DNA from 4 places in the Kitasatospora sp. NPDC101183 genome. Region 1 is predicted to be linked to each of the others. Evidence: riboswitches for the same ligand, from Rfam matches in the RefSeq annotation. Region 1 holds a riboswitch; each other region holds the start of a gene.
What was found. Region 1 has a riboswitch for cobalamin ahead of ACIRRS_RS29150 (cobalamin biosynthesis protein). Riboswitches for the same ligand answer to the same signal wherever they lie in the genome.
Positions count from the first base shown of each region.

Region 2: linked by a shared signal. The riboswitch ahead of ACIRRS_RS02590 (hypothetical protein) and the one ahead of ACIRRS_RS29150 (cobalamin biosynthesis protein) in region 1 are both predicted to bind cobalamin.
Region 3: linked by a shared signal. The riboswitch ahead of ACIRRS_RS17365 (CoA-acylating methylmalonate-semialdehyde dehydrogenase) and the one ahead of ACIRRS_RS29150 (cobalamin biosynthesis protein) in region 1 are both predicted to bind cobalamin.
Region 4: linked by a shared signal. The riboswitch ahead of metE (5-methyltetrahydropteroyltriglutamate--homocysteine S-methyltransferase) and the one ahead of ACIRRS_RS29150 (cobalamin biosynthesis protein) in region 1 are both predicted to bind cobalamin.

Region 1 is NZ_JBIWOW010000024.1:40,396-43,484, forward strand. Features, by position in the region: gene ACIRRS_RS29145 (cobyric acid synthase) at 1-838, opposite strand, end outside; gene ACIRRS_RS29150 (cobalamin biosynthesis protein) at 835-1,803, opposite strand; cobalamin riboswitch at 1,905-2,037, opposite strand; gene ACIRRS_RS29155 (alpha/beta hydrolase family protein) at 2,216-3,089, shown strand, end outside.
Region 2 is NZ_JBIWOW010000002.1:96,613-99,701, forward strand. Features, by position in the region: gene ACIRRS_RS02585 (hypothetical protein) at 1-1,377, opposite strand, end outside; cobalamin riboswitch at 1,604-1,750, opposite strand; cobalamin riboswitch at 1,798-1,931, shown strand; gene ACIRRS_RS02590 (hypothetical protein) at 2,203-2,643, shown strand; gene ACIRRS_RS02595 (hypothetical protein) at 2,667-2,906, shown strand.
Region 3 is NZ_JBIWOW010000011.1:121,175-124,263, forward strand. Features, by position in the region: gene ACIRRS_RS17360 (acyl-CoA dehydrogenase family protein) at 1-711, opposite strand, end outside; gene ACIRRS_RS17365 (CoA-acylating methylmalonate-semialdehyde dehydrogenase) at 708-2,207, opposite strand; cobalamin riboswitch at 2,347-2,539, opposite strand; gene ACIRRS_RS17370 (hypothetical protein) at 2,690-2,950, shown strand; gene ACIRRS_RS17375 (YciI family protein) at 2,993-3,089, shown strand, end outside.
Region 4 is NZ_JBIWOW010000003.1:357,568-360,656, reverse strand. Features, by position in the region: gene metE (5-methyltetrahydropteroyltriglutamate--homocysteine S-methyltransferase) at 1-1,178, opposite strand, end outside; cobalamin riboswitch at 1,356-1,554, opposite strand; gene ACIRRS_RS05450 (branched-chain amino acid aminotransferase) at 1,738-2,829, shown strand; gene ACIRRS_RS05445 (RCC1 domain-containing protein) at 2,903-3,089, opposite strand, start outside.

The DNA.
Region 1 (3,089 bases):
CCTGGGCGAGCGCGTCCAGGTCGGTGAAGTTGGACAGGCGGGGGAAGCGCACCACGGCCACCCGCAGCACGTCGGCGCCCAGCGGCCCGCGCCCGTCCACCCGGTCCACGACCGTGGAGAGGTCCAGCGAGTCCTCGGCGTCCAGCCACAGGCCCGGCAGCATCGGCAGCGTGCCCAGCACCGGACGGCCGGTCAGCTGGTGCAGCATGTCCAGCCCGGGCGCGAGCAGCCGCGCGTCCCCGCGGAACTTGTTGACGAACCAGCCGGCCACGTGCCGCTGGTCCTCCTCCGACAGCAGCGCCAGCGTCCCGTACATCGCGGCGAACACCCCGCCGCGGTCGATGTCCCCGACGACCACGACGGGCAGGGAGGCGGCCGTGGCCAGCCCCATGTTGGCGATGTCGCGGTCGCGCAGGTTGATCTCGGCCGGCGAGCCGGCGCCCTCGCAGACGACCACGTCGAAGCGCCCCCGCAGGTCCGCCAGGCACTCCAGCGCGCGCTCCAGCAGGACGGGCTTGCGCTCCCGGTAGTCCAGCGCGCCGACCTCGGCGACCGGTTTGCCGAGCAGCACCACCTGGCTGCGCCCGTCCGCGCCGGGCTTGAGCAGCACCGGGTTCATCGCCGCCTCCGGCTCGACCCGGGCGGCCTGCGCCTGCATCGCCTGGGCGCGGCCGATCTCGGCGCCGTCCATGGTGACGAAGGAGTTCAGCGACATGTTCTGGGCCTTGAACGGCGCGACCCGTACGCCCTGACGGGCCAGCCAGCGGCAGATCCCGGCCGTGACCACGCTCTTGCCCGCGTCCGAGGTCGTCCCCGCGACCAGCAGCGCCTTGCTCATCTTCCCCTCCACCAACGGATCGCGAGGTGCCCCGCGACGCACGTACCCAGCGCCAGGGCGCCCACCCGCCGCGAGAGCGTGCAGGCGCGCTCGATGTCGTCCACCGTCACCGGGCGCAGCTCCTCGCCCAGCACGGGCCGGTGCTCGACCCGCGCGCCGTACTGCAGCGTCCCGCCGAGCCGGACGCCGACGGCGCCCGCGAAGGCCGACTCCGCCTGGCCTGCGTTGGGGCTCGGGTGCGAGGAGCCGTCGCGCCGCCAGATCCGCCAGGCCGTCCGGGGCTCGGGGGCGGCGGCGACGGTCAGCAGCGCCGTCAGCCGGGCGCCGGGCCAGCCGGCCACGTCGTCGAGGCGGGCCGAGGCCCAGCCGAAGCGGGCGTGGCGCGGTGAGCGGTGGCCGACCATCGCGTCCAGGGTGTTGACGGCGCGGAAGGCCAGCAGGCCCGGGGTGCCGGCGAGGGCGCCCCAGACGAGCGCGTTGACGACGGCGTCGGCGGTGTTCTCGGCGACCGACTCGACGACGGCGCGGGCGATCTGCTGCCCGTCCAGCGCGCTCGGGTCCCGCCCGCACAGGTGCGGCAGCCGCTCCCGGGCGGCGGCGAGGTCCCCGGCGGCCAGCGAGCGGCCGACGGCGCGCGCCTCCCGGGTCAGCGAGGTGCCGCCGAGCACCGTCCAGGTCGCGGCGGCGGCCAGGGCGGCCCGGCCGAGCGGGCGGCGGCCGACCGTACGGTCCAGGGCCAGCGCGCCCGCCGCGACGGCGCCCACGCACAGGGCGGTGTAGGCGGCGCCGGCGGCGCGGTCGTCGCGCCACAGCCGCTGCTCCAGGCGGCCGGCGGCGATGCCGAACAGGGCCACCGGGTGGCCCCGGCGCGGGTCGGCGAAGCGGGAGTCGGCGGCGTAGCCCGCGACGGCGCCCACGGCGAACGCGGCGGCACCGGTCAGAGCGGGCAGCGGGCGCGTCACCACGGCGGAAGGCAGCTCGAGGGCCGGTACGGCGGCGGGGCAGCCTGCATCGCGTGGGTGTCCTCACTCAGGGTCCGCGCCCTGGCTCGACGTCGCGGGGGCGAGAGTCTCCTGGCTTCCGGGTCGAACGCGCGCCCGGGCCTTCCAGCGGCTCCTGACGGCCCGCCGTGGCGATGTTCCGAGCGTGCTCCCCGGTGACAGTGGCGGGACCGCGCCGGATTCGCACCGGCTTCCTCTCCATGCCTCCGATTGGCCCCGAAATCCCACCACGCGGTCCAACGGGGAGTCAACCGAGGTCACGGAGGGTTTGGTCACACGATCGGCCCAGTCCGGTGGCCGCCTCCACCGCCCGCCGGTGAACTGGTGCTCGATCCAGATCGCGAGATCCGCAGAGGGACCAGAGCGGGGAGCACATATGCGTTGGGGAACCGCGGCCGTCGTGGCGGCCGCCGCCGTGGGCGCCGGGGCCGCCGCCGTCCTGGTGGTCGGCCGCCGGGCCTCGGAGCGGATGGTCCGGCCGGAGACGGTCGTCCTGGAGTCCGGCCCGGTCCACGTCCGGAGCCTCGGCGCCGGCCGGGTCACCTTCACCCGGCGCCCCGAGAGCCTGCGCCCCGGCCGCTGGGCGGTGGAGTGGGCGGACGGCGGCCACGCGGTGGTCGAAGAGGTCATCGCGAGGGACGAGCAGGGCGTCACCCGCCGCCTCGTCCGCGCCGACCGAGGCACCCTCGCCCCCGGTACCGAGGTCCGCTTCACCCCGCGCGTCCTGCTCGGCGACCCGATGGAGGCGCTCGGCCTGCCCTTCACCGAGACCGTCGCCGAGGGCGAGCTGGGCCCCCTGCCCGTCTGGTGCCTCGGCGGCAAGCGCGGCACCTGGGTGATCCTCGTGCACGGCCCCGGCGCCGACCGGCAGCAGACCCTGCCCGTGCTCCCCGTCCTGCACCACCTCGGCCTGCCCGCCGTGGCCGTGACGTACCGGGGCGACGAGGGCGCCCCCGCCTCCCCGGACGGGCTGAGCCACTTCGGCGAGACGGAGTGGCGCGACGTCGAGGCCGCGATCCGGCTGGCGCTCGACCACGGCGCGGGCAAGGTGATCCTGTACGGCTGGTCGGTCGGCGCGACCACGGTCCTCCAGGCCGCCGCCCGCTCCGCCTGGTCGCACGCCATCCGCGGCCTGGTCCTGGACTCCCCGGTGCTCGACCTGCCCGCCTCGGCCCGCCGCGACGCCCTCCGGGCCGGCCGTTCCGAGACGGTCGCCGAACTCGGCGCCCTCGCCGCCGAGGGCCGTACGG
Region 2 (3,089 bases), on a different contig from region 1:
GGTGGCGACCTCGTTGTAGACGTCGCCGGAGTTCTCCACGGCGGCCGAGGAGCTGGAGAAGAGGCAGGTGCCGTCGGACTGCATGGCGCCGGACTCCGCGACCGTGGTGAGGTCCGGCATGTTCAGCCCGTAGGCGAAGACGTTGTTGTAGCGGATCGTGCCGTCCGGATCGACCGAGATCGGCAGCCGGGTCCCGGTGTACCAGCCTTCGAGGTCCACCAGGAGGTTGATCGGCGAGGTGCCGTTGTTCTTGACGTTGATGCTGCCGTCACCGCTGATCGGCACGTTCGACAGCGTGGAGTAGGCCTGGTCCCCGCCGCTGAAGCTGGCGGCGGCGCCCAGCGGCAGCGGCCGGTCGGAGGCGCCGACGGCCAGGCTGCCGGAGGCCGCCGAGCTCACCCGGAAGTTCAGCGCCGCGGCCAGCAGGCTGTTGCCGACCGCCGGGGCGCCGCCGATGCCCGCGACCGGCACCTTGACGGTGGCCCCGGCCGCGATGGTGGCGCCCTTGCTGTCGTAGATCGAACCGGCGGCGGGCGTGAACGCGCCGAGGGTCGCCGTCGGGGTGAAGTAGCCCAGCACCTGGATCATCACGTTGATCTGGACGGCGCCCGTGCCGCCGCCGTAGTACAGGTCGAACTTCCCGGTCTGGTTGTTGACGCTGATGATCGTGCCCATGGAGACCGGGCGGGACTCGCTGAAGGCGATCTGGTTGTCGGGCTTGGTGCCACCGTCCGGGTAGGGCGTGAACCATCCGCTCCCGCCGGGGCGGGTCGGGTTGACGTAGATGTTCGCGAAGATCGCCGACACCGGGGTGGGGAGCTTCGGGACGTTCACCACACTGGTCTGGTTGGGATTGAGCGGGATCGGCGGCAGGCCGGTTCCGCCGGTCATGGTGTTGGCCGCGATGTACGGGGTGACCGGCACGTAGCCGCCCGGGGCCGTGGTGGTGCCGCTGGTGTAGTAGCCCTGGAGGTCGACGAAGACGACGACGTTCGGTGCCACGGTCTCCAGCGAGATGCTCCCGTTGGCCCCGACCGCGACCACCGCGCTGTTCGACGTGGTGCCGAAGCCCTGGTAGTGCACGGCCAGGAACGAGGGATGGGCCGGGTCGTCCGGTGCCGCGTAGATGTCGGTCTCCGGGCCGGCCGCCACGTTCAGGGTCACGCTGACCGCCGAGACACCCGAGGTCGGTATGCCGAGTTGGCCGAGCACGGGGAAGGAGCGCCAGGAGGCCGGCGGCAGGACGGTCGAGCCGAGGCGGCCGTTGGCGGGCACGAAGAGGCCCGCCGTGCCGGTCGCGCCGGTGCCGGTCCCCGTGTCGGCGAAGGACGGGGCCGTCATGCCGACCAGGCTGACGAAGGTGACGAGGGCCGCCAACAGGGCGAGTAGGCGGCTGCGCCGTCGGCGTGGCCGAGGCGGCAGAAGCTGGGACACGGAGGCTCCAGGGGTCGGTGGGTACGTGAAGTCCCCGCAGACCGCCGACGGAACCGTCCACGCCGATGGGCCCGTTCACCCCGGCGCACCCCTGCGCGCAGCGACACCGCGCAGAACTCGCCGGACGGGCTTCCAGAGCGCGCCGCAGTCCTCGACGGCTGTCTGCTGGGGGTGGGACACGAGCACAGGTGGTCCGACTCGTCCGCCTGGCGGCGGACCTACGGTTGCGGGTCAGTGCCGGAGTTCGACCGGCTTTCCCCGTGCTCGGGCGTGGAACTGGAGCATCAGACCACGAACCAACTTGGAGCGTCAACGGCAATTCCCGTTTGCTGGGAGCTCGTTGACGTGAGGTCAGTTGCTGTGGTCAGATCAAAGAAATAATGAGGACACCTTCCGCAGTCCAGGGGAAGCCGGTCAGACTCCGGCACTGACCCGCAACCGTAGGTCCGCCCACCGGCGGACGAGTCGGACCACCTGCGCCGAAGTCGCTTCACCACCGGCGCCGTCGAGGTCTGCGGCGCGGATCGGACGGGACGCCCGGCACCGCGCACGGGTGGGCCCGCCGTCCGAGCGGCCCTTCATCGGCCGACAGGGAGTCACCGATGAACCCACGCCCGGACCTCACCGGCCGATACGGCCGGTACGGCCGCAGAACGCGCGGCCTCGGGCGGCCCGGACCTGGTCAGGGGCACGGCCTACCTCCTCGCCCCGGCGAACCTGGTCGGCGGCCACTCCTACGAGCAGTTCCCCACCTACGCGGACTTCGGGATGACCGTCGACGGCGCCTTCGCGCTCGCGGCCACCGGGGGCGACGGCACGGCACCGCGCGGCATCGCCGACTTCTTCGACCGGCACCAGGCGGACGCCTCGGGCTCGACCGCCGACGACTGCACCGGGATCGGGACCGTCTACGCCGGCGGTGGCGCGATGGCCAATGAGGCCCTGCTCGCCCAGGTGGTCGGCCGCGACCCTCGCGCGTTCGGGGGCCACGACCTGATCGCCGGGCTCGACGGGACGGTCTGCACCGCGGTCAGCAAGGCGCCGGACACCAACTGCCCGGCCGTGGGCGCCTCCATGAACTCACCGTCGGTCTTCTCGCGGGCGCTCGGCATCATGGCCGAAATGCGGGCCGGGAACGCCAGGAGCGCGGCAGCGCCCGTCAGTTACCTGGAAAGCCAGGAGACCGCCGCCGCGGGTGGCCGAGCCTGATCCCCGCGAGCGGCGGCACGGACGTGGACAGCACCGCGATGGCCGTGATGGCACCGGCCCTCGTGCCGAACGACCCGACGGCCACCGCCGCGGTGCACCCCGGGGTGGCCTGGATCACCGCGCAGCAGAAGGCCGACGGGGGCTTCCCCGGCGGCGCCTGGTCCTACAGCGAACTCGGCGCCGCCGGCTACCACCCGGCCCCCGGCGACGTGGAGGGCTGGGCCTTCGGTGCGGGCGGCCGGCCGAGCGTCACCGCGCCGTAGCACCGCGCCGTAGCACCGACCCGGTGCGCGCGCCGCTGCGGACGACCCGCGGCGGCGCGCCCTCGGTGGGCAGCGCCGTCAGCGTCATCGGCATGATCAGGAGGGGGCCGATGCGACGGGTGGTCGGCGAACCGGCTTCCGGCCCAGCGGGCCGCACCGGTTGTCGCGGAGCCTTGACAGCGT
Region 3 (3,089 bases), on a different contig from region 1:
GGCGATGCGGAAGCCCTCGCCCTCCGCGCCGAGCAGCCGGTCGGCGGGCAACCGCAGGCCGCCGAGGACGACCTGGCGGGTCGGCTGGGCGCTCCAGCCCATCTTGCGCTCGTCGGGGCCGAAGGAGAGCCCGGGGTCGTCACGGTCGACGAGGAAGGCGGAGATGCCGCCCGGCCCCGGGCCGCCCGTGCGGGCCATCACCACGTACACCTGGGCGGTGCCGGCGCCGGAGATGAACTGCTTGACGCCGTCGAGGACCCAGCCGTCCCCGGCGCGGACGGCCCGGGTGGAGATCGCGGCGGCGTCGGAGCCCGCGCCGGGCTCGGTGAGGCAGTAGCTGCCGAGGTGCTCGGCCCGGCACATCGCGGGCAGCAGCCGGTGGCGCTGCGCCTCGGTGCCGTAGCGGTCGACCATCCAGGCCACCATGTTGTGGATGGACAGGTAGGCGGCGATGGACGGGTCACCGGTGGCGAGCGCCTCGAAGGCCACCACCCCGTCCAGCCGGGCGAGTTCGGAGCCGCCGACGTCCTCGCGGACGTACACCCCGCCCAGGCCCAGGTCGGCGGCCTTGCGCAGGACGTCCACGGGGAAGTGCTTGTCCCTGTCCCACTCGACGGCGTGCGGGGCCAGGCACTCGTCGGCGAACTGCCGTACGGCGTCGGCGATCGCGGCCTGATCCTCCGTCAGATCACTGGCGTGCACGGCGCTCATCCCATCGTGGGCATGGTGAAGCTCGCGCCCTCCTTGACCCCGGAGGGCCAGCGCGAGGTGACGGTGCGGGTGCGGGTGTAGAAGCGGATCGAGTCGGGGCCGTGCTGGTTGAGGTCCCCGAAGCCGGAGCGCTTCCAGCCGCCGAAGGTGTGGTACGCGATCGGCACCGGGATGGGCACGTTGACGCCGACCATGCCGGTGTTCACCCGGCGGGCGAAGTCCCGGGCGGTGTCGCCGTCGCGGGTGTAGAGGGCGACGCCGTTGCCGAACTCGTGCTCGCTGGGCAGCCGCAGCGCCTCCTCGTAGTCGGCGGCGCGCACGACGGTGAGGACGGGGCCGAAGATCTCCTCGCGGTAGATCCGCATCCCCGGGGTGACGCGGTCGAAGAGCGAGGCGCCGAGGAAGTACCCGCCCTCGTGGCCCTCCAGGCGGAAGTCCCGCCCGTCGACGACGAGTTCGGCGCCCTCCTGGACGCCGAGGTCCAGATACCCGCGGACGCGGTCCAGCGCATCCCGGCCCACCAGCGGACCGAAGTCGGCCGCCGGGTCGTCCGAGCGGCCGACCTTGAGCGCGCCGATCCGCTCGACCAGCTTGGCGACCAGCGCGTCCGCCGTCTCCTCCCCCACCGGGACGGCCACCGAAATCGCCATGCAGCGCTCCCCGGCCGAACCGTAGCCGGCGCCGACCAGGGCGTCTGCGGCCTGGTCGAGGTCGGCGTCCGGCATGACGACCATGTGGTTCTTCGCGCCGCCGAAGCACTGCGCCCGCTTGCCGTTGGCGGCCGCCGTCGCGTACACGTACTGCGCGATCGGGGTGGAGCCGACGAAGCCGACGGCCCGGACGCGGGGGTCGGCGAGCAGGACGTCCACCGCCTCCTTGTCGCCGTGGACGACGTTGAGCACGCCGGGCGGCAGCCCCGCCTCCAGGAACAGCTCGGCCAGGCGCAGCGGCACCGAAGGGTCCCGCTCGGAGGGCTTGAGGACGAAGGCGTTGCCGCAGGCCAGCGCGGGCGCGGCCTTCCAGAGCGGGATCATCGCGGGGAAGTTGAAGGGCGTGATGCCCGCGACGACGCCCAGCGGCTGGCGCATCGAGTACACGTCGATGCCGGCGCCGGCGTTGTCGCTGAACTCGCCCTTGAGCAGGTGCGGGACACCGGCGGCGAACTCCACGACCTCCAGGCCGCGCTGGAGGTCGCCGTGGGCGTCGGCGATCGTCTTGCCGTGCTCGGCGGAGAGCAGCCGGGCGATGGCGTCCTTCTCCTGCTCCACGAGTTGCAGGAAGCGCAGCATCACCCGGGCGCGGCGCTGCGGGTTCCAGGCGGCCCAACCGGGCTGCGCCTGCTCGGCGTCGGCGATCACGGCCTCCACCTCGGCGCGGCTCGCGAGCGGGACCCGGGCCTGGACGAGGCCGGTGTTGGGGTCGAAGACGTCGCCGTAGCGACCGGAGGTGCCGGGGGTGTGCTTCCCGGCGACGAAGTGGGTGAGTTCTCGGACCATCGGTGACGTTCTCCCGTCCTGGATGCGGAAAGGAGGACTGGAGGCCGCGCTCAAGTCGCTTGCGCGCAGCTGGACATGACGATGCGTCAACTATCTCTACGGGCGCGGATCGCCATGCGTGTCGTCTCCATCCTCGTGGAAAACACGGATCACCCGCGGCCGGTATCCTGACTCCCGGATCGACGCCCGCCCCCTGGCCTTCCCGGCTGGCTGCCAGTGGCCTTCTCCCGCGAGGGGTGGACTCCCCGGTCACAGTGGCGGGACCGTGCCGGACTCACACCGGCTTCCCTGACACCGCGGACCTGTTCACGACCATATAGTTGGACGTCCTAGTAAGTCCAGAGCCCCGGGCCCGCGCCGCGCCGGTACACAAACCGTCAGGGCCGCGTCAGCACCCCGTCAAAACCGACCGCCGCCCGACCGTACGGGTGCAGGGTGGACGTCACCTGCCACTTCGCAGGCCGTACCGGAGGTGAGCCCGCATGTCCGTCTTCGCCGCGTTCCATCCCCACGCCCCCGCGCCCGCCCTCGACAGCCCCGGGCACCGCCTGCGCGCCGCCCTCACTCGGGTCGCCGAGCGGCTCGGCGCCAGCCCGCTCGACAGCTCCGTCCTCCACGCCATGGGCGCGCCCCGCACCACGGCCCGGCCCGCCGGGCTCCACGCCCACTGGCACCCGGTGCGGCGGGCCGACGGCAGCACCGGGCTCGAGGCCGACTGGCACACGGGGAACACCGGCCACTGAAATCCGTTCCCCTCACCGGAGCCGGGGCGAGACCATGGCCACATGGAATTCCTCGCCTACCACCGGGACCGCCCCGGCTCCATGCCGCTGCGCGGTGAGCTCATCGAGGCCCACTGGTCCTACATGGACGGCTTCGCCG
Region 4 (3,089 bases), on a different contig from region 1:
AGGTCGGCGCGGTTGGCGGCGAGTTCGGCGGTGATCGCGCCGGTGCCCTCGCGCAGGCCCTTCGCGAGCAGGGCGGCCTCGGCGGCCTTCTGCCGGGCGAAGGCGAGCCAGCGGGCGATCTGCGGGTCCAACTCCCGTTCGGCGGTGGCGTCCAGGGGCACGTGCAGCAGGGAGCAGGAGGGCGCGACGTCGACCCGGTCGGCGAGGCCGAGGAGGGTGGCGAGGGTGGAGAGGGAGGTCTCCAGGTTGTTGATCCAGATGTTGCGGCCGTCGATCACCCCGGCGACCAGGCGCTTGCCGGGCAGCCCTCCGGCGGCGGCGAGGTCGGCGAGGTTGGCGGCCGCCGGTCCGGTGAAGTCCAGGGCCAGGCCCTCGACGGGCGCTTTGGCGAGGACGGGCAGGGCCTCGCCGAGCCGGTCGAAGTAGCTGGCGACCAGCAGCTTCGGCCGGCCGGTGAGCGCGCCCAGCTCGCGGTAGGCGCGGGCGGCGGCGTTCAGTTCGGCCGGGGTGCGGTCCTGGACGAGCGCGGGCTCGTCCAGCTGCACCCACGCGGCGCCGGCGGCGCGCAGTTCGGCGAGCAGGCGGGCGTAGACGGGCAGCAGGCGGTCGAGCAGGGTGATCGGCTGGAAGTCGGCGGCCACGCCCGGGGCGGGCTTCGCGAGCAACAGGTAGGTGATCGGGCCGACCAGCACCGGACGGGCCTCGTGGCCGAGCGCGAGGGCCTCGCGCAGTTCACCGGCCTGCTTGGCGGGGTTCGCGGCGAAGGCGGTGTCCGGGCCCAACTCGGGTACGAGGTAGTGGTAGTTGGTGTCGAACCACTTGGTCATCTCCAGCGGCGCCACCTCCTGGGTGCCGCGGGCCATGGCGAAGTACCCGTCCAGCGGGTCGGCCTCGACGGCCTCCCGGTGGCGGGGCGGGATCGCGCCGACGGCGACGCTGGTGTCCAGCACGTGGTCGTAGAGGGAGAAGTCCCCGGTGGGGACCTCCCCGACGCCGGCCTCGGCGAGCCGGCTCCAGTTCTCCCGGCGCAGCCCGGCGGCGGTGGCGAGCAGCGCGTCGGCGGTGACGGCGCCCTTCCAGTAGCCCTCGATCGCCTTCTTGAGCTCGCGGTTACGGCCCTGGCGGGGGTAGCCGTGCGCGGTGGCCACGCTTGCCGCGGCTACGGACTTCTCGGTCAACGGACTCTCCTTCGCGAGTCTGACTCTGAGGTCCCGGGGACGGCACGGGGACACGGAGGCGCGAAGGAACGACCGACCGGGCGGACGGCACCCGGGAACGGGTCCACCACCTGATCGCACGCCGACCCGCCCACGAGGTCACCGGGACTCCGCGCGCGATCGGCCGCGCACGGGCAGTGGCAGGTCTTCGGACTCGCGGGCACGTCCCCCGAAGGGGCTCTCCTACTGGCCGTCGCTTCCCAGGCCCGGTCGGGCCCAGTGCACATGACGGCGGTCGTTCCCGCTCACCGCTGCGGGGCAGTCCCGGAATGGCCTGTCGAAAGGCTTCACCGGGTTCCCTCTTACGACGCGCCTGCCTGGCGGACAGGGCGAACCAGCTGCCCGGCCAGCTTAGAGGGAACTCGGCCCGGGCAGAACCCCGTGATCGTCCGGGTCCATTCCCGCGTCCGCACTCCGAGACGGTCTCTCATCGCGGATACCCCGTCCCACCAGCACCGGAGCGGCGCTAGCATGACCGGGCCGCCGACACCACGGCCCCCTCCCCGCACAGGAGTTGACGATGACCACAGCCGCGTACCCCCTGACCAGGACGACCGGCCCCGTCCCCGAGGCGGAGCGCCGCGCCATCCTCGTCGACCCCGGATTCGGCAAGCACTTCACCGACCACATGGCCACCGCCGTCTGGACCCCCGAGGAGGGCTGGCACGACCGGCGCGTCGAGCCGCTCGCGCCGTTCTCGCTGCACCCCAGCGCGGCGGTGCTGCACTACGGCCAGGAGATCTTCGAGGGGCTCAAGGCCTACCGGCACGCGGACGGCAGTGTCTGGCTGTTCCGCCCCGAGTTCAACGCCCGCCGCTTCGCCCGCTCCGCCGAGCGCCTCGCCCTGCCGCAGCTGCCGGAGGAGGAGTTCCTCACCAGCGTCGAGGAACTCGTCCGCGCCGACCGGGAGTGGGTGCCCGCCGCCGACGGCGAGGCCAGCCTCTACATACGCCCGTTCATGTTCGCCTCCGAGGCCTTCCTCGGCGTCCGGCCCGCCGAGCGGATCGTCTACTCGGTCATCGCGGGCCCGGCCGGCCCGTACTTCCCCGGCGGCGTCACCGGCATCACCCTCTGGGTCACCACCGAGTACACCCGCGCCGGTCGCGGCGGTACCGGCGCCGCCAAGTGCGGCGGCAACTACGCCGGCAGCCTCGCCGCCCAGCTGGAGGCCCGCCGCAACGGCTGCGACCAGGTGCTCTACCTGGACGACACCGGCGGCGACGGCAACCTGGAGGAGTCCGGCACGATGAACCTGTTCGTCGTCACCTCCACCGGCGAACTCCTCACCCCGGGCCTGGGCACCATCCTCGACGGCGTCACCCGCGACACCGTCCTCGCCCTCGCCGACGAGTTCGGCCTCACCCCGGTCGAGCGCCCCTTCTCCTTCAACGACCTGCGCGCGGGCGCCGCCGACGGCACCGTCACCGAGGTCTTCGCGGCCGGCACCGCCGCCGTCATCACCCCCATCACCGCCTTCAAGTCCGCCACCACCACCTTCCCCGTCGCCGACGCCACCCCGGGCAAGCACACCCTCGCCCTCCGCTCCCACATCCTCGCCGTCCAACACGGCCGCACCCCGGACACCCACGGCTGGCTCCACCGCGTCCTCTAGCACCAGCGGGCAGACCCCGAGGAGCCCGGAAGGCACGCACGCGCCTTCCGGGCTCCTTCGCTTCGGGCGCGGGCTAGTTGGCGAGGCTGAAGTCGCCGCCGACCGGGGCGGCGAGTTTGTCGACACCGGTGAGGGCGGTGAGGGTGGTGACGGGGGTGGAGCTGTCGGTGGTGGTGCCGTTGCCGAGTTGGCCGGAGCCGTTGGCGCCCCAGGAGCGAACGGTGTTGTCGCCGAGGAGGGCGGCGGTGTGTTCGCGGCCG